2 regions of the Paenibacillus sp. FSL E2-0178 genome follow, and region 2 is predicted to be linked to the other one. Evidence: predicted binding sites of a transcription regulator. Region 2 holds the regulator's gene; the other holds the start of a gene.
What was found. Region 2 encodes CtsR, which represses protease genes until heat stress. Its sites were predicted from a motif close to ATGGTCAATAAAGGTCAAACA; they were not measured.

Region 1 (9,654 bases), 880 kb from region 2:
TTAAGTTTGATCGGAGCCCATCAGGCCCTGTTCAAATTCGAGGATGTACGGATCATGCGCGATATGCGCAACTCCGTTAACCGGATCGTCAACTGCGAAACGGCCAATCTTAACAAAACGATCAGCGCCGCGGTACGCCAGATTGAGAATATCAAGCTGCTGCAGCGTGAGGTGGGACTGGAAAGCTTGCCGGATAAGCTGCGCGAGGTTGCGGAAATCAGACTTGCACACCCGGATATCAACCTGAAGGAAGTTGGCGATATGCTGGGCGGCACCGTCAGTAAATCAGGCGTAAACCACCGTTTACGCAAAATTGATGAGCTGGCTGACAAGGTGCGGGGCAGTTGATTATTTTTTTTCTAGTGCGGTAGAGGTTATAATGATATAATATTATAAAATTAATGTGAAATTTTTGGGCAGATCTCAAATAGGGGGTAAGCGTTTCATGACAAAGCACCCGGTAGTTGTTCGGTTGAAGACGGGGCTCCATGCTCGGCCGGCAGCATTGTTTGTGCAAGAAGCTAATAAGTTTTCGTCGGAGATTTTCGTGGAAAAAGACGATAAAAAAGTTAACGCCAAAAGTATCATGGGCATTATGAGCCTTGCGATCAGTTCCGGTACGGAGATTTATATCAGCGCAGATGGCGCAGATGCGGAACAAGCTGTAACCGCTTTGACAAGTCTTGTAAGTAAGGAAGAACTCGAGAATCAATAAATGGTACACGTCTTACCGAAAGCCCTTAGGGGCTTTTTTTTCATATTATTTATGGATAAGGGGAGATACACAGAAATGCAGATCCAAGGCAGTGAGGTAGCATTAGTGGAGCCTTCAGAAGCTCTCAGAGAGCCCTACCTGGCATTTTATGAAGAGTGGAAGGCCAGCGGAGAATCATTCGTTCCCTGGGTAGTCGAGATCGATCCTGCTGACTTTGCCGGTATGCTTCAGTCTCTGCGTGAGCATGCCGGCGGTGAGAATATCAAAGACGGATGGGTGAGCAGTTCAACCTTCTGGCTGGTGACAACGGATCAGCGGGTGGTGGGTGCCGTGAACATCAGACACTGGCTGACGGAAGCGTTACTCCGTACAGGCGGGCATATCGGCTATGGCGTGGTCCTTTCGGAGCGCAGACAGGGGTATGCGAGTGAACTTCTGAAGCAGGCTCTCCTGAAAGCTGCTGAACTGGGTATAGAGAAGGCACTCGTGGTCTGCGACGCCGTCAATACAGCATCGGAACGGACGATTCGCAAGAATGGCGGAGTAGAGGATAGCGAATATATTGAGGAGGACGGAAATGTCATCCGGCGTTTTTGGATAGAGACGAAATAAATTATTAAATAACGTACATAGGATATGCAACTTTTGCCATGCTGGTCCGTCTAGAGGGTACCAACACTTAAAGAAACGAAAGGGGATGGCAAGCATGATGAAATTTGGCAAATCAATCGGAGCAGTGCTGCTGGCAGGAAGCTTGATTATAGGAGGAATGGGGCTGAGCGGGGTGCTGAAAGGTCCTGAAAAGGCTTACGCTGCCGATGAGGTGCAGAAGAATATTGTTAACGTAGTCGGTAAAGGCGAACTTGCGATCAAACCGGATATCGTCTATCTCTCCATCGGGGTAACTACCACGGCTGATACTGCACAAGAGGCGCAGAAGGGTACCGCGGCAAAGATTGCGAAGCTGACTGCATTATTCAAGACAACCTGGGGAATTGCGGACAAGGATATTCAGAGCACACAGTTCTATGTACAGCCTAATTACGTCTATAGCGAAAAGGATGGCCAGCAGGTTAAAGGCTATAATGCCCAGCATACGCTGAAGATTTCCTACCGTGATCTGACTAAGGTCGGACAATTGCTGGATGCAGCATCGACGGCTGGCGCAAACAATATCGGCAATGCAAGCTTTGCGATCGAAGATCCATCAGCCTTTGAAGCACAGGTTATCGAAAAAGCAATGCTGAATGCAGATGTAAAAGCGGCAGCGATTGCTAAAGCGGCGAAACGCGGACTCGGCCAGGTGGTGACGGTCATTCAGAGTGATGACGGGAATAACCCGGTTATCTATATGGAATCTGCTAAAATGGCTAATACTTCAGCAGATTCAGCTGCCGGAAGTTCCGTTGAACCCGGAGAAGTTAAAGTAACCACTCAGCTTAGCGTAACCTATGAATTGAAATAAAGTGACCGCGAAGAGGCGCTTGCTCTGCTGTTTATGGCAGGGCGGGCGCCTTTTTTAGGAGAAAGTTTCGTTGAAATCTCTCAAATTGTTTAAATAAATGTAATAAGGTTGATAGAAAGACTCTTCAATCCTTAAGAAACTGTAAAGCGCATTGTAACATCCGCCGACCTTCTTTTCCCTATAATAGGAAGAGTGAAGCTGAGGGAACACATCACGTAACTATCATCGTACCAGCGGAAGGGGAAGAACAACAATGAAAATGAATGATACTTCGAAGAAATACGCCCGTAAATGGGGCGCAGGAATGATTGCAGCAGGAATGCTAATCGGTGGAGGAGTACTCCCGGCAGGCATTACCCAGGCTGCTCCAGCGGCTGCTCAGGCGAAAGCTGCCTCCTCCCCGGTAGTACTGAAGGTAAACGGCAAGATTGCAGCGCAGAAGGGGCTTTTCCAGGACGGAAAGGTATGGATTCCGGTAACGTTTATGCGCGATGCGCTGGGGATGCCGCTATCTTATGATAAAGCAGAGAAGACGTATACCATCGGTACAGGTACTACACAAACTAAACTGACGGTTACTGAATACTATACTACGATTAAAGTGAACAATTATTTTATCGGCGAATATGAAGTGAAGAATATGGATAACCGCTTCTATGTTTCGTTTGACCTGCTCAGCGATTACTTAGGCTACAAGGGTGACTGGAGTGCCGCTACGGGACGGCTCAATGTGATGAAGAGAACGCAAAATGCGGTAACTATAAAGACTGAGAGCTATGTTAAGGACCATAAAGATGCACCAATCAAGCTGGATTATCCACAGGTCAGCGGTCTTGCAAGTAGCGAGGCTGAGAAGGCAATCAATGATACAATCAAACAGACGATTCAGAAATACGCGGCTTACGCCGAAGATCAAATCTCCCTTAAATCCGAGGACGACCGTCCGTATGAATTCGAAGGCGGTTATGTGGTGACTTATAATCAGGACGGCGTGCTCAGTCTGATCACGAATCAATACGGGTACACCGGCGGTGCACATGGATCGACTATCCGCAATGCCTTTACCTTCTCACTTAAGGACGGCAAACGCCTGCTGCTGGGGGATTTGTTCAAGGCTAATCCTAACTACAAGAAACAGCTGAATGCCAAGGTATCTACTGAAATCAAAGCAAACGGAGGTTATCTGGGAGGATTCACAGGCCTGAATACAGAGAAATACTTCTATCTGAAAGAGGGCAAAGCCGTGCTCTTCTTCCAGCAATATGAGTATACTGCATACGCTACAGGCTTCCCGGAGGTAATCTTCAGCTTCAAAGAGCTGCTGCCGGACGGAAGCAGTCCGTTCGCTGCACTGAAATAACGTATAGGCTTCACAGTTCCAGTTCCGGTAGCTTCATCTATCCTGCCCTTGCGTTTCCTCCGGGAGACATGAGGGCAGGATTTTTTTGCGGGCCTAATAAGGCCGCCCTGCCGTTACCACATCCCCCGGGCAGTCATAAGCTAAAGAAAGCAAGCAGCTTATAGCGGGGAGGGAAGGCTATGGTCTATCAGTATACGGCCATTGGAGATTCATTAACGACCGGATTCGGGGCGCTGCCCGGGAACGGATTTGTTCCCGTCTACCGCCGGATGGCGGAAGGGCGGCTGCAGACTCCGGTTGCTTCTGCGAATCTAGGAGTGAATGGTCTGACAACAGCGGGGCTGGAGCAGCGTCTCAAGACAGACGGCGGCTTTCGTTCTGCGGTTAAGGATGCAGAGATCATTACCGTCTCTATCGGCGGCAATGATCTGATTAAGGCCGCCAAAGCCGCAGCGGGGAGGCCAGGTGAGCTGAATGGGTATCTGCAAAAAGCACTCCGGGACTGCAAACGGAATTTCAGTGATATTATGAGTACTCTGTCACAGCTGAAGGCGGGCACGCGAAGTCCTTACATTATCCGGATAGTAGGCCTCTATAATCCGTATCCTCAGGTGGATGAGGCCACAGATTGGGTGAGGCAGTTCAACCGCTATGCTGCCGGCTACAGCAGTTATGCCGTAGGATTTGCTTCCATTTATCATGAATTTGCCGGCAATGAGCGGGGGCTGCTGTTCCTGGATCATATTCATCCGAACGGCAGGGGCTACCGGGTGATCGCCGGCAAGCTGGATGCCCTGGGATATGGAAACTTGAGGTGAGTCATCAGTATATATGCCACATAAAGAGGCTGCCGCAGACCTGTAGGTCCGTGGCAGCCTCTTTATTTGTTGGTGAAGTATAGAAATTAAACGCCAGTCGGCAAGGTCTTCTCAATGACTTTATCGACAATGCCATATTCAGCTGCATCGGCAGCACTCATGAAGTAATCGCGGTCGGTATCCTTCTCGATCTTCTCGATCGGCTGGCCCGTACGTTCGGACAGGATACGGTTCAGCTTCTCGCGCAGCTTGATGATGCGGCGGGCGCGGATTTCAATATCCGAAGCCTGACCCTGGGCACCGCCGAGCGGCTGGTGAATCATAATTTCGCTGTTCGGCAAGGCAAAGCGTTTGCCCTTGGCGCCAGCGTTCAGCAGGAAGGCTCCCATGGAAGCGGCCATCCCTACACAGATGGTGGATACATCCGGTTTAATGTACTGCATTGTATCAAATATAGCCATACCCGCTGTAATGGAGCCGCCAGGGCTGTTTACATACAGGTGAATATCCTTATCCGGATCCTCGGCAGCCAGGAAGAGCATTTGTGCGATGATGGAATTGGCTACCACGTCATTAACCTCCGTTCCAAGGAAAATGATGCGGTCCTTCAGCAGGCGGGAATAGATGTCATAAGCGCGCTCACCGCGGTTGCTCTGTTCTACTACCATAGGAATATAACTCACGTGGAAAACCTCCTTGAAATTGGTGCTTCGAATGTGTTCATTTTTTACTGTTACCGTATTAACCACATGATAAACAAATTTAAACAAAAAGTCAAAGAAAGTCAAACTTAGATTCAAAAAAAAGAGCCATCAAGCGGCTCTTTGGTTAAATATAATATAAGCATTGCTAAATTATGTACAAAAGTGAAAATAATGGCGCGCCCGCCAAGAATCGAACTTGGATCTCAGGCTTCGGAGGCCTACGTCATATCCATTGGACCACGGGCGCAACAGAAATTATTATAATACACTTATTGCATAAAAGCAACGTGTAAAACCCATCGTGCAAAAAAATAGTTTTTCAGGCTCCCAGGCAGATGATAGCTTCCCACCTGACAGTCAGGTGATGGAGGTTTTCAGGCATGTGCTTAAGGGCGCGATTACCTCTCACAGACCGGCAGATGTATAAGATGAAACGGGTCTGAGAATTATAGTCTCGGAACACTTGCACTCGGCGTCAGTTTTGGGTAGAATATGGGTGGGACTTAAAAAGTTAACCCGGGACATTTTGAGACCACGAACAAGGGAAAAGAGAAAGACGAAGTTGCAGGAGTGAAAGCATGCGTAATTTATTGGAAATCCAAAAGCAGCTTCTGCCTGATCTCATGGAAACCCTTAAGAGACGGTATACGATTCTACATCAGATCATGCTGTCCGATATTATTGGGCGCAGAACGCTTGCCGCCTCGCTTGATATGACCGAGCGGGTGCTGCGCGCCGAGACGGATCTTCTGAAATCGCAAGGGCTCATTGAGATCGAGAGCGTCGGCATGCGCATTAGCGAAGCCGGTCGCAGACTGCTTGACCTGCTGGAGCCGATCGCCAAGAGCCTCTTCGGCCTGGATGATCTGGAAGAGAAAATTCGTACTACGTACGGTCTCAGTAAAGTAGTTGTTGTACCTGGCGACTGCGAGACCTCGCTGTTCACCAAACGTGAACTGGGGCGTGCAGGTTCGAAGGCACTGCTCAGTGTACTGCGCAGTGACGACACGATTGCCGTCACAGGCGGATCGACCCTGGCCGAAATGGCCGATCAGTTGACCCCGCCGCTATCCCTTTCCTATAAGAACGCCTGGGTAGTTCCGGCGCGTGGAGGACTGGGAGAGAGCATGGAGATCCAAGCCAACACCATTGCTTCGACCATGGCCAAACGGATTGGTGCCAATTACCGTCTGCTGCATGTGCCTGATCTGCTCAGCGGCGATGCCTATCAGTCGCTCGCACTGGACTCCAATATTGGAGAGATTGTGCAGATTATCCGCAGATCGCGTATTATTGTGCATGGAATTGGCGATGCCATTGAAATGACTCACCGCCGCAAGCTGGACCCCGGTACAATCTCAGAGATTCAGGACGAGGGTGCGGTAGCCGAATCGTTCGGATATTATTTCAATGAGAATGGCGAGGTGGTTCATACCATGCTGACCATGGGGCTGCGCCTGGAAGACATTATCCGTACAGAAGTCGTCATCGGTATTGCCGGCGGCAAACGCAAGGCTAAGGCCATTCATGCGATGCTGCGGTTCGGCCAAGAGGATATTCTCGTAACAGACGAGGCGGCTGCTGTCGAAATCGGCAAAGAAATCGACAAACAGTTGCAAGAGGTCCTATAGATTCCATTTTATGGGACGCGCGCAAAGGTATTATGCATTATACTTAACCTTGTTGTCTTGACGAGCCTCACGGCTTGTCTTGAATAAATAAAACGAAATCTAGGAGGAACTATTCAATGAGTGTAAAAGTTGGTATTAACGGTTTTGGACGTATTGGACGCCTTGCATTCCGCCGTATTCAAAATGTAGAAGGTATCGAAGTGGTAGCAATCAATGACTTGACTGACGCTAAGATGCTTGCTCATTTGCTTAAATATGATACAACTCAAGGTAAATTCCAAGGCGATGTTGAAGTTCACGACGGCTTCTTCAAAGTTAACGGTAAAGATGTTAAGGTTCTGGCGAACCGCAACCCTGAAGAACTTCCTTGGGGAGAGCTTGGCGTTGATATCGTTCTGGAATGCACAGGTTTCTTCACAACTAAAGAAGCAGCTGAAAAGCACCTTAAAGGCGGAGCTAAGAAAGTAGTTATTTCCGCTCCAGCTACAGGCGACATGAAGACTGTTGTTTACAACGTTAACGATGACATCCTTGACGGTAGCGAAACAGTAATCTCCGGCGCATCTTGCACAACGAACTGTCTGGCTCCTATGGCCAAAGTTCTGAACGACAAATTCGGTATCATCGAAGGCTTGATGACTACTATCCACGCTTACACAGGTGACCAGAATACACTTGATGCTCCACACGCTAAAGGCGACTTCAGACGTGCCCGCGCTGCTGCTGAGAACATCATCCCTAACACTACCGGTGCTGCTAAAGCAATCGGCCTGGTAATTCCAGAGCTTAAAGGCAAACTTGACGGTGCAGCACAACGTGTGCCTGTAGCTACTGGTTCCCTGACTGAGCTGGTTACTGTTCTGGATAAGAGCGTAACTGTTGAAGAAATCAACGCAGCAATGAAAGAAGCTTCCGATCCGGAAACTTACGGCTACACTGAAGATGAAATCGTATCTTCCGACATCAAGGGTATGACTTTCGGTTCCCTGTTCGATGCTACACAAACTAAAGTTCTGACTGTTGGCGACAAACAACTGGTTAAAACCGTTGCTTGGTATGACAATGAAATGTCCTACACTGCACAGCTCGTTCGTACTCTAGAAAAATTCGCTAAACTTGCTCAATAATACCGATTTTATATAGGCAGTACAATAGAGCGGAAACAATGAAAGTCTGTTTCCGCTCTTTCTAAATGAAATGGATTCGTGAATGAACCAATTTTGGGTGTGGAGGAAATGTTAATCATGAACAAAAAAAGTGTCCGTGATGTAGAAGTAAAAGGCAAACGCGTATTCGTGCGTGTGGATTTCAACGTGCCAGTGGAAGACGGTAAGATCACTGATGATACCCGTATCCGCGAAACCCTTCCAACAATTAAATACCTGATTGAGAACGGTGCAAAGGTCATTCTGGCCAGCCATATGGGCCGTCCTAAAGGTGAATTCGTCGATTCCATGCGGTTGACTTCCGCAGCTGTACGTCTGTCCGAATTGCTCGGCAAACCGGTAGCCAAAGCTGATGAAGCGATTGGCGAAGCGGTAAAAGCACAAATCGCTGAACTGAACGAAGGCGACGTGCTTGTGCTTGAGAATGTCCGTTTCTATAAAGGTGAAGAAAAGAACGATCCTGAACTGGCTAAGCAGTTCGCTGAACTGGCTGACCTGTTCGTCAATGACGCATTCGGTGCGGCTCACCGTGCCCATGCTTCGACAGAAGGCATCGCTCACTTCCTGCCTGCAGTATCCGGCCTTCTGATGGAGAAGGAATTGTCCGTTCTGGGCAAAGCCCTGTCCAATCCTGAACGTCCTTTCACTGCGATCATCGGCGGTTCCAAAGTTAAAGACAAAATTGACGTGATCGACAACCTGCTGACTCTGGCTGACAACGTATTGATTGGCGGCGGCCTTTCTTACACCTTCACCAAGGCACAAGGTTACGAAATCGGAAATTCTTTGGTAGACAACGACAAAATCGAAGCGGCGCTTGGATTTATCGAAAAAGCCAAAGCACTGGGCAAAAACTTTGTGCTTCCGGTTGACGTAGTTATCGCGGACAAGTTCGGCGCAGATGCCAACACCAAAATTGTAGATGTGACTGAAATTCCTGCTGGCTGGGAAGGTCTGGACATCGGTCCTAAAACCCGTGAAATTTATGCCGATATCATCAAAAACTCCAAGCTGGTTGTTTGGAACGGACCTATGGGCGTATTTGAAATTGATATCTTCGCTGAAGGTACAATTGCTGTAGCTCAGGCTTGCGCAACTACCGAAGGCTACACAGTTATCGGCGGTGGTGATTCCGCAGCAGCAGCAGAGAAATTCCACCTCGCAGACCAAATGGATCATATCTCCACTGGCGGCGGCGCATCACTCGAGTTCATGGAAGGTAAGGCACTTCCAGGCGTAGAAGCACTGAACGACAAGTAAGACGTAGAAGGTAGAAGGAGGCAATCCATTACTATGAGTAGAACACCTATCATTGCCGGCAACTGGAAAATGTTCAAAACTGTTCCGGAAGCCGAAGGCTTCATCGCTGAAATCAAAGGCCAGGCGGAAGTTGAAGGCGTAGAGACTGTAATCTGCGCACCTTTCACTAACCTGCCTGCACTTGTTGCAGCGGTACAAGGCACCAGCATCAAAATTGGTGCTCAGAACCTTCACTTCGAAGATAACGGTGCTTACACAGGCGAGATCAGCGGTGTAATGCTGAAGGATCTCGGCGTGGAATACGTTATTATCGGCCACTCCGAACGCCGTGCATACTTCGGTGAAACGGACGAAATCGTCAACAAAAAAATGCATGCGGCATTCCGCCATGGCATTACTCCAATTGTCTGTGTAGGCGAAAAGCTCGAAGAGCGCGAAGCGGACCAGACTAAAGATGTATGCAAAGTGCAGACTGAAGCGGCATTTGCCGGCCTTAGCGCGGAACAGGCAGCAAGCGTAGTTATCGCTTATGAGC
Region 2 (9,654 bases):
GTTCAGGGAAAACAACAGCAACCGCTACAGCGATCACAATTACTACAGGGGCACCTATAACTGCCTTTTTGGGGAAGCCGATCTTCTTGAAGTTAGGGTACTTCACCGTGCTGACCATCAGGTAAGACAGCAGCAGGGTAGCGACAATCATAAACGGTGCAGATACATCTTTATGAAAAAGTGCCAGCGTGGCCAGAACGCCACCTGCAGCAGGAATCGGCAATCCTACAAAATATCCCGGAATCCCCGGGCGGACATTAAACCGGGCCAGACGCAAAGCTCCAAACACCGGGAAAATCGCTGTAATAGTCCATCCTAATGCAGAGTTTAAATCCTGCAGACTTGTGAGATACATAATCAGCGCTGGTGCAACGCCGAAAGATACTACATCGGATAAGGAATCCAGCTCCTTGCCGAACTCACTCTCACACTTCAGCGCGCGCGCAACACGGCCATCGAGCCCGTCGAGCAACATAGCGATAATCACCATGATAGCGGCCATGCTCAGCTTACCGTCAAACGCCATCATGATACCAAACATTCCAAGCATCAGATTACCGATGGTAAAAAGACTCGGAATTGATTTTTGTATCATTTCTTCACCTCAATTTTCCTACTTTGAACTTCATGGGTTCCCAATATTACGTGATTGTATGTTATTTACATTTGCCTGTCAATAAGAACTTGTTTCTGGAGCCGCTTGAGTCCGTCCTGAATATTGCGTGCGCGGACCTCGCCAATGCCGTCCACCTCATCAAGTTCAGCAATGCTCGCCGTCATCAGATTAGGCAGCATTTCAAAGCGTTCCACCAGATTGTGGATGATCACATTCGGCAGCCGCGGAATTTTGTTGAGCAGACGGTAACCGCGCGGAGTTACGGCTTCCTCAGATGCAATAGCCGTGGAGGAATAGCCCAGCAAGCGGGCAATATGGTTGTCATCCATCAATTCATCGTCACTGCTTCGCTTCAGCCCGGCGATAATTTCGCGGATTTTGTCCTCCTGCTCCTCTCTTGCATAGTCTCTGTACAGAAGCCAGGCTTCTTCCTCTGTATTTCCGACCAGTTCTTCCATCTGCATGCTGATCAGCCGGCCTTCATTGCCGAGTTCGTTAATATAACGCTTAATTTCCATTTTGATCCGCAATACCATTTCTACCCGCTGGATCACGCCGACTACCTCAGCCACCGTCACAAGCCCCTCATATTCGGCAGCAGAAAGGTTAGTCAACCCCTGTGTCAGCACGGCTTTGTACTTCTCTAAGGTCTGAATCGCCTGATTGGCTTTGGCCAGAATCGCGCCGATCTCCTTAAGCGCATAACGGATTGAACCCTGATACAGGGTGATTATATTCCGCCGCTGGGAAATGGAAACAACCAGTTTGCCGGTCTGTTTAGCCACCCGTTCAGCGGTCCGGTGACGGATACCTGTCTCGATGGATGAAATGGAGGAATCGGGGATCAGCTGGGTGTTGGCATACAGAATCCGCTTCAGATCCTCACTCAGGATGATCGCTCCGTCCATTTTGGCCAGCTCGTATAAATAATTGGGTGAAAAATCGCAGTTAATGGAGAATCCGCCATCGACAACTTCCATCACTTCCGGACTGTATCCGACAACAATAAGTGCCCCGGTCTTCGCACGCAGCACATTCTCCAGCCCCTCCCGGAAAGGTGTTCCGGGTGCGGCCATTCTAAGCAGATCATTCATATTATCTAATGGATTGTATTCTTTCATGTCCCTGTGCCCCCTAATCTAACGCGACCGCTAGTGCATCTGCTACGGTGCTGACGCCTATAATCTGGATATCCTGCGGATGCTTCCAGCCTTTCATGCTTTTCTCAGGCATAATTACCCGCCGGAAGCCGAGCTTAGCGGCCTCCTTCACCCGCATCTCTGCGCGTGACACCCCTCTCACCTCGCCGGTAAGTCCTACCTCCCCAAAAAACACATCATACGGCTTGGTCGGAATATCCCGGAAGCTGGAAGCAATACTGATGGCGACCGCCAGATCCACCGCCGGCTCATCCAGCTTAACACCTCCGGCAACATTGAGGTAAGCATCCTGATTCTGCAGGAACATGCCCATCCGCTTCTCCAGAACAGCAATGATCAGCGCCATTCTCTGATGATCCATACCTGTGCACATTCTGCGGGGCGAAGGGAAATGGGTTGCTGCAACCAGCGCCTGTAATTCAACAAGCACCGGTCTTGTACCTTCCATGCTGGCTACAACCGCGGAACCGGCCACTCCGAGCGGCCGTTCAGAAAGGAACAGCTCGGAAGGGTTCTCCACCTCGGTAAGGCCAACCTCACCCATCTCGAAAATACCGATTTCATTGGTTGAGCCAAAGCGGTTCTTCACCGCCCGCAGCAACCGGTACGTATGATGACGTTCTCCTTCGAAATAGAGCACACAATCCACCATATGCTCCAGCATCCGTGGACCGGCAATTGCGCCTTCTTTCGTTACATGTCCTACAAGTACCGTTGCGATTCCACGGATTTTGGCAATCCGCATAAATCTTGTCGTACATTCCCGCACCTGTGTTACACTGCCTGGCGCACTGGTCACTTCAGGCATAAACACGGTCTGGATCGAGTCGATGACCAGAAACTGCGGCTTAATCTGCTCGATTGCTTCTTCAATGCTCTCCATGTTCGTCTCACACAGAACATACAGTTCCGCCGACAACGCCCCGAGGCGGTCAGCCCGAAGCTTGGTCTGGCGCACCGATTCTTCCCCGGAGATATACAGAACGCGGAGCCCCTGGGTTGTAAGGGCGTGAGATGTCTGCAGCAGCAGTGTGGACTTCCCGATTCCGGGGTCGCCACCGACCAGTACCAGCGAGCCGGGTACGATACCGCCGCCAAGCACACGGTTAAGCTCTCCGATGCCTGTCAGGATACGCGGCTCTTTGTCACTTTCTATATTTATGATCGATTGCGCCTTTTCTTTACTCTGAAAAATAGGTGCATTCATGCCTTGGGTTTTGACTACGCTTTCCGTTTCTTCCACCATTGAGTTCCATTCCTGGCAGCCCGGGCATTTCCCGAACCATTTCGGTGATTCGTAACCACATTCGGTGCAGAAAAATTTTGTTTTTGGTTTGGCCATGTGCGCTCCTAACGGTCCGAACTTGCTAAAATTGCGGATAATTTTCTCTTAATCAAAGTTTACCATTTCTGCACACTGAACGAAAGGTCACTTAAGATCTACTTTTCGTTTGCGTCCTCCTTAACCTGCCTGATTCAGGGCAGAATTAATCACTCCGGACATATAAAAGCTCCCGCCCCTCTATACGGAGGAGCGGGAGCTTTGTTTCATATTGCTGGAAAATTATTCGGTTTCGACTTCCTTCTCTTCCTTCTCCAGGACGACCTCAGCCGGCACTTCCACTTTGGTTACTACAAGCTCGCCGTTCACCTCATCAATGTTGAGGGAATCACCTTTCTTAATGTTGCCCTTAAGCAGCTCTTCGGAAAGGCGGTCTTCGATGTGCTTCTGAATCGCCCGGCGGAGCGGGCGGGCACCGAAGGCCGGGTCATAGCCCTCTTTGGCCAGGAACGCCTTGGCGCCGTCGGTAAGCAGGAAGTCTACATCATATTCACGCAGACGCTTGCGCAGCTCCTCGGACATCAGGGTAACGATCTCGGCGATATGCTTCTCATCCAGAGAGTGGAAGACAATAATCTCGTCGATCCGGTTCAGGAACTCAGGGCGGAAGCTCTTCTTCAGCTCTTCCATTACCTTGCCCTTCATATTGCCGTAATCGGCACCGGCATCCTGTACCGCGGTGAAGCCCAGAGTCGAATTCTTGCGGATCGCTTGTGCACCTACGTTAGAGGTCAGGATAATTAAGGTATTGCGGAAATCGACTACACGGCCTTTGGAGTCGGTCAGACGGCCGTCTTCCAGTACCTGCAGCAGAATATTGAATACTTCAGGGTGAGCCTTCTCAATCTCATCCAGCAGGACCACGGAATACGGTTTGCGGCGTACCTTCTCAGTCAGCTGTCCGCCTTCTTCATATCCTACATAGCCTGGAGGCGCTCCGACCAGACGGGAGGTAGAGTGCTTCTCCATGTACTCCGACATATCGATACGGATTACCGCATTCTCGTCACCGAACATGGCTTCGGCAAGTGCCCGTGCCAGCTCGGTTTTACCGACCCCGGTTGGACCGAGGAAGATGAAGGAACCCATTGGACGTTTCGGATCCTTCAGACCCGCACGTGCCCGGCGGAGAGCCCGGCTGACAGCCTTAACGGCTTCGTCCTGGCCGATTACCCGTTCATGCAGTATTGATTCCATATTGAGCAGACGGTCGGTTTCCTCTTCCTTCAGCTTGCTGACCGGAATGCCGGTCCAGCTGGCAACCACCTGTGCGATATCCTCAGGCGTAACCTGGGAGTCCGTACGGCCCTGCTTCTCTTTCCACTGGTTCTTCGTGGTATCGAGCTCTTCACGGATCTTCTGCTCGGTATCGCGCAGCGCTGCAGCCTTCTCAAATTCCTGGCTTTGTACAGCGGAATCCTTCTCCTTGCGGATATCATCCAGACGCATTTCGAGTTCCTTCAGATTCGGCGGGATGGTGTAAGAGTTAAGTCTTACCTTGGAGCCTGCTTCATCAATCAGGTCAATCGCTTTGTCCGGCAGGAACCGGTCAGGGATATAGCGGTCGGACAGCTTCACAGCTTCCACAATAGCTTCATCCGTAATCTTCACCCGGTGATGGGCTTCATAACGGTCCCGAAGACCGAATAAGATCTGTACAGCTTCTGCAGGAGAAGGCTGATCCACCGTAATTGGCTGGAAGCGGCGTTCAAGTGCAGCGTCTTTCTCAATATATTTGCGGTATTCATCAAGCGTTGTGGCACCGATGCACTGCAGTTCACCACGGGCCAGAGCGGGCTTCAGGATGTTGGAGGCATCAATTGCACCTTCCGCACCACCGGCTCCGATCAGGGTATGCAGCTCATCGATGAAGAGCACGATATTGCCTGCCTGGCGAATCTCATCCATGATTTTTTTGAGGCGGTCTTCGAACTCACCGCGGTATTTCGTACCGGCAACTACAGAACCCATATCCAGGGTCATTACGCGTTTGTCGCGCAAGGTTTCCGGAATTTCATTATTGATGATCTTTTGGGCCAGGCCTTCAGCAATTGCTGTTTTACCAACCCCTGGCTCACCGATCAGTACCGGATTATTCTTGGTACGGCGGCTGAGCACCTGAATAACACGTTCAATTTCCTTGCTGCGGCCGATAACCGGGTCGAGGTTGCCGTCCTTGGCATAGGCAGTCAAGTCACGGGCCAGACCATCCAGCGTTGGTGTGCTGACATTAACCGGAGCACCGCTATGGCTGGAAGTGGCTTCACTGCTGCCCAGAAGCTGCAGCACCTGCTGACGGGCCTTATTCAGGCTGATACCGAGATTGTTCAGCACACGGGCAGCTACGCCCTCTCCTTCACGGATGAGTCCGAGCAGGATATGCTCAGTGCCCACATACGTATGACCCAGCTTGCGGGCTTCGTCCATAGACAGCTCGATAACTTTTTTGGCACGAGGAGTATAAGCGATGTTGGTCGGTTGTTCCTGACCTCTGCCAATCAGCGTTTCCACTTCATCCTGAATCTTCTCAAGACCCAGACCGAGTCCGATCAGTGCCTTGGCGGCAATGCCGTCCCCTTCACGAATCAGTCCGAGCAAAATATGTTCTGTCCCAATGTTGTTGTGTCCCAAACGAACGGCTTCTTCCTGCGCCAGCGCCAGCACCTTTTGTGCGCGTTCCGTAAATCTTCCAAACATCATATCTCCTGCACCTCCACGGATAATATATATCTATAATTAATGTTGTGATCCCAGTGTTTCCCGGAGCAGCTTTGCCCGGTACATATCGCGTTCGGTGGACGAAAGCTCGTCGCCGAACAGCTTTTGCAGAAAGCCCGGCTGAGTCTTGACATTCAGCTCATTAAGCACTGAAATCGAAGGCCCTTCCAGTATCCCCAAATCCACACCAAGCCTTAGATCGGAGAGCCGCTGTGCAGACTCTTTAAGCTCCATCACAGCCGCGTAGGCTAGAATCCCGTATGAACGTTTGATGCGGTCGGTAATCCGCAGTGCGGAATCCACAAGCAGGCGTTCACGCGCGTTCCGCTCATGCTCTATAATCTGGGTAACTACGCTGTGTAGATTCTCAATAATCTCATTCTCGGTCTGGCCAAGCGTAATCTGGTTGGAAATCTGAAAGATATTCCCTACTGCTTCGCTGCCTTCACCATAAATTCCTCTAACGGTAAGACCGACCTGATTAACAGCGGATAGAATCCGGTTAATCTGATGGGTCATAACCAGTGCCGGCAGATGAACCATTACCGAGGCTCTGAGCCCGGTTCCCACATTGGTGGGACAACTGGTCAGGTATCCTCTGCGGTCATCAAAAGCGTAATTGACAGCAGCCTCAAAGATATCATCAATGGCTGTTGCCCTTACCCAGGCTTCTCTGACCTGCAGACCCGGAAACAGGCATTGAATGCGGAGATGATCCTCCTCGTTGATCATAATGCTGACTGACTCGTCCTCATTAAGAATGACTGCTCCGCCTTTGGAATCATCAGCCAGATTAGGACTGATCAGATGCTTCTCCACCAGTACTTTTTTATCCAGCTCATCGAGCTCATCCAGCCTCAGCAGCTGAAAGTTGCCGAAATCCGCAGAGGCTTCTCCCTGAAATACAGGAGCAAGCTGCTCCAGCACCTCTTCCGACTGCTGCGCAGACGCCAATAGCGGGAAGGGAAGGTGCTCCAGATTACGGGCGATACGCATACGGCTGCTGATAACAATCTCGGAATGACTCCCGCCGCAGCGCATCCAGTCACTAAGTGCTTGTTCGGTAAACCGGAGACTTGACATGTGGAATCCCCTCCTATATATCAAAGACTTTACTCTTGTGGCATTTCTTTTTCAAGTTTGCGGATCTGATCCCTCAGCGCAGCTGCAGTTTCAAACTCCTCCTGCATAATGCTCTGCTGTAATTCCTGCTTCAGCTCATCAATTTGGCGTTTACACATGATCTGTGCACCCGCCCGTTTGGGAAGCTTGCCCACATGGGCCGTACTTCCGTGTACCCGTCTGAAGAGCGGGTCCAGCGTGCTGTCAAAATATTTGTAGCACGAGCTGCAGCCGAACCGTCCAAGCTTGCTGAACTGTGAATAGGTCATACCGCAGTTCTCACACTGCAGCCCCTGCACAGTCTGTGCGGCCTCTGACTTGCCCTTGCCTGCGCTCTCCAGATCAAGCAGCCCGGAAAGCAAGCTGTGTATGGAGAATCCTCCGGCAGTACCGGGGATGAGCTCCCCCTTTTCCCGCGCACAGCTTTCACAAATATGAAATTCTGTCTTCTCTCCGTTCACGATCTTCGTGAAGTGGAGTGTAGCCGGTTTGACCCCGCATTCCTGGCATAGCATGAGCGGTGTCCCTCCCTCACATTTTGAAAATTATTTGCCTAACAAAGAGATTAGCATGGCCTTCATTAGCTTGGCACGAATCTCATCCCGGTACGGCAGATTAACCGTCAGGCATTCCCGGGAAACAGCGGACCGCATAAGACACGCTTCACGCTTGGAGAGAAAACGGGCCTCCTCCAGCTGATAAATCAGTCCTTCGGCGGAATTCTGGTCAATATCATTCCCTATTGTGGAGTTCAGATGTGCATACAGTGCCACATTCTGAGGCAGCTCGAAGCGCTGAATCCGGATATACCCTCCACCGCCGCGTTTGCTCTCCACTACATATCCCTTTTCCAAAGTAAAGCGTGTACTGATGACGTAATTGATCTGCGACGGGACACAGGAGAACTGGTCCGCCAGATCATTGCGCTGAATTTCCACCGTACCTTCGGGACTTTCATGCAAAATATTCTTCAGATATTGTTCAATAATATCGGAGATATTACGCATCACTCATCCTCCAGTGTGTAAGCCTTGGTTAAGCTTGTGCTGTGTCAACGTCCGCCGTCCATACATAGCTCTAAAGAATTTAACCCGGGGACTGAAGTGCGAATCGGCTGCAACAGCCTTCGTACTTAGCCTGACCACCAACTGTTACAATTCTAAGAACACTGCTGTCGAGCTCGCGTTGACTTTGACTTTCTTTGACTTTTTTCATATTATAACATATTCTCACTGAATTCCAAGTGGTTGCTCTTATTTTTTACTTTTTAGCCGTATTGTATTCCGAATAGCTCACGGATCCCATTGCAAGGGGATATGTATATTAGGCTCTCCTGCTTCTAATGTAAGCGGAAGAGCCTTCAGGTTTGTCAGAAAAAATCAAATAAAGCCGTTTGCGCCTGCGGGATCAGCTTCTCCAGCCAATCTACAGCTTCATGCGTTCCGGATAACTGTCCATACCGGGCCATTTCAACTGGACGTCTGTATCCCATCAAAAGTACGGTAAGTGTACCAATACTGCATATAAGATCAGCGTTTGATCTGTCCCCCTGGATCTGAGTAAATGATACCTCCCCATGTTCAGCTACTGTCCAACGCCACAGGCCGTTATTCCAGGGGGCATGCTCATCTTCAATATAAAGCAGCCGTTCCCGGATACCGCTCAGCGCATGGAAAGACAAATTCTGTATAAAGGCTTGGGCGTTGACAATGCGTGCCATGAAGTACGGATAATTCTCCTGGGCAATCCGCGGGTCGGGAAGCAAATACGGCAGAATGTCATCAGAGGGAACCAGCTTCAATGAAGCTCCGGTGATCATCGAGTCATGGTTAGCCAGAAATGTCCACAGCCCTTGGCGGGCCTTCTCATTCAGATAGACAAATTCATCGATGACCAGTTCTTTGTTCACTATTTTATACAGCACATACCCTTCCGGTTCACCCTGCTGCGAATAAAATACACACTGATGTGTATCTTCATCGAGTACTTTTTCCTTCCACCATTCCTCCGTACGCTGCAGTGTGCCGTTGTACCGGGCTGCAAATGAGACATACAGCTGTTGCAATACTCCAATATCAGCCGCGCCGCGCTTCACAGAGCCCTGTATTTCAGCCTTCCGCGGAAATTTATCCACAGGTATGTTGTATTTCTTATATTCACAATAGATCTCCCAGCCAAATTTACGGTAAAAGGGGATTAAAAACGGGTGCAAAAAAGACAGTGTTTGCCCCGCTTCGTTCATGGTTTGCAGCGTATGGGTCAACAGCTTGGCCACATATCCCTGCCTGCGGTTCTCCGGCCACGTGGCTACACCCGCAATTCCGCCCATAGATACGGGCTTGCCCTGTATGTATGCCTGAAGCGGAAGAAGTACCAGCTTGGCACTTAAACTTGTTCCTTCAAATACTCCCCATATTTGATCCGGTTTGAACTTCGCTCTGGCGTGTTCCCTGTCTTCTCCGGACACCTTGTACTGGAAAGCATATTCAGACAAGCCTAAGCCTTCTTCAAAATCATCTGCATGCAATTGCCTTATTTCCATGCTGCTCACCCCGTTAATGAATTTATAGAGATAGAGTTCAATGGTTGCTCAGATTGAGTATATCAAGCAAATTGTCCAGAAGCTAATGAGGTACAAAAATAGCCCGTGAACAAAAGTTATCCACAGGTTTTGTACAGTAAAACAAAAAACCGGA

Region 1: a site for CtsR is predicted at 5,129-5,149, ahead of clpP (ATP-dependent Clp endopeptidase proteolytic subunit ClpP). Genes of this name have one in related genera too.

The regions. Positions count from the first base shown of each region.
Region 1 is NZ_CP151953.1:4,555,044-4,564,697, reverse strand. It holds gene whiA (DNA-binding protein WhiA) at 1-348, shown strand, start outside; gene MHI42_RS19660 (HPr family phosphocarrier protein) at 446-715, shown strand; gene MHI42_RS19655 (GNAT family N-acetyltransferase) at 791-1,327, shown strand; gene MHI42_RS19650 (SIMPL domain-containing protein) at 1,422-2,180, shown strand; gene MHI42_RS19645 (DUF4163 domain-containing protein) at 2,434-3,540, shown strand; gene MHI42_RS19640 (GDSL-type esterase/lipase family protein) at 3,720-4,358, shown strand; gene clpP (ATP-dependent Clp endopeptidase proteolytic subunit ClpP) at 4,445-5,041, opposite strand; tRNA gene MHI42_RS19630 (tRNA-Arg) at 5,235-5,309, opposite strand; gene MHI42_RS19625 (sugar-binding domain-containing protein) at 5,641-6,693, shown strand; gene gap (type I glyceraldehyde-3-phosphate dehydrogenase) at 6,810-7,820, shown strand; gene MHI42_RS19615 (phosphoglycerate kinase) at 7,938-9,119, shown strand; gene tpiA (triose-phosphate isomerase) at 9,153-9,654, shown strand, end outside.
Region 2 is NZ_CP151953.1:5,439,008-5,448,661, reverse strand. It holds gene pssA (CDP-diacylglycerol--serine O-phosphatidyltransferase) at 1-595, opposite strand, end outside; gene disA (DNA integrity scanning diadenylate cyclase DisA) at 661-1,737, opposite strand; gene radA (DNA repair protein RadA) at 1,751-3,118, opposite strand; gene clpC (ATP-dependent protease ATP-binding subunit ClpC) at 3,341-5,818, opposite strand; gene MHI42_RS23625 (protein arginine kinase) at 5,855-6,919, opposite strand; gene MHI42_RS23620 (UvrB/UvrC motif-containing protein) at 6,949-7,473, opposite strand; gene MHI42_RS23615 (CtsR family transcriptional regulator) at 7,504-7,965, opposite strand; gene MHI42_RS23610 (GNAT family N-acetyltransferase) at 8,328-9,500, opposite strand.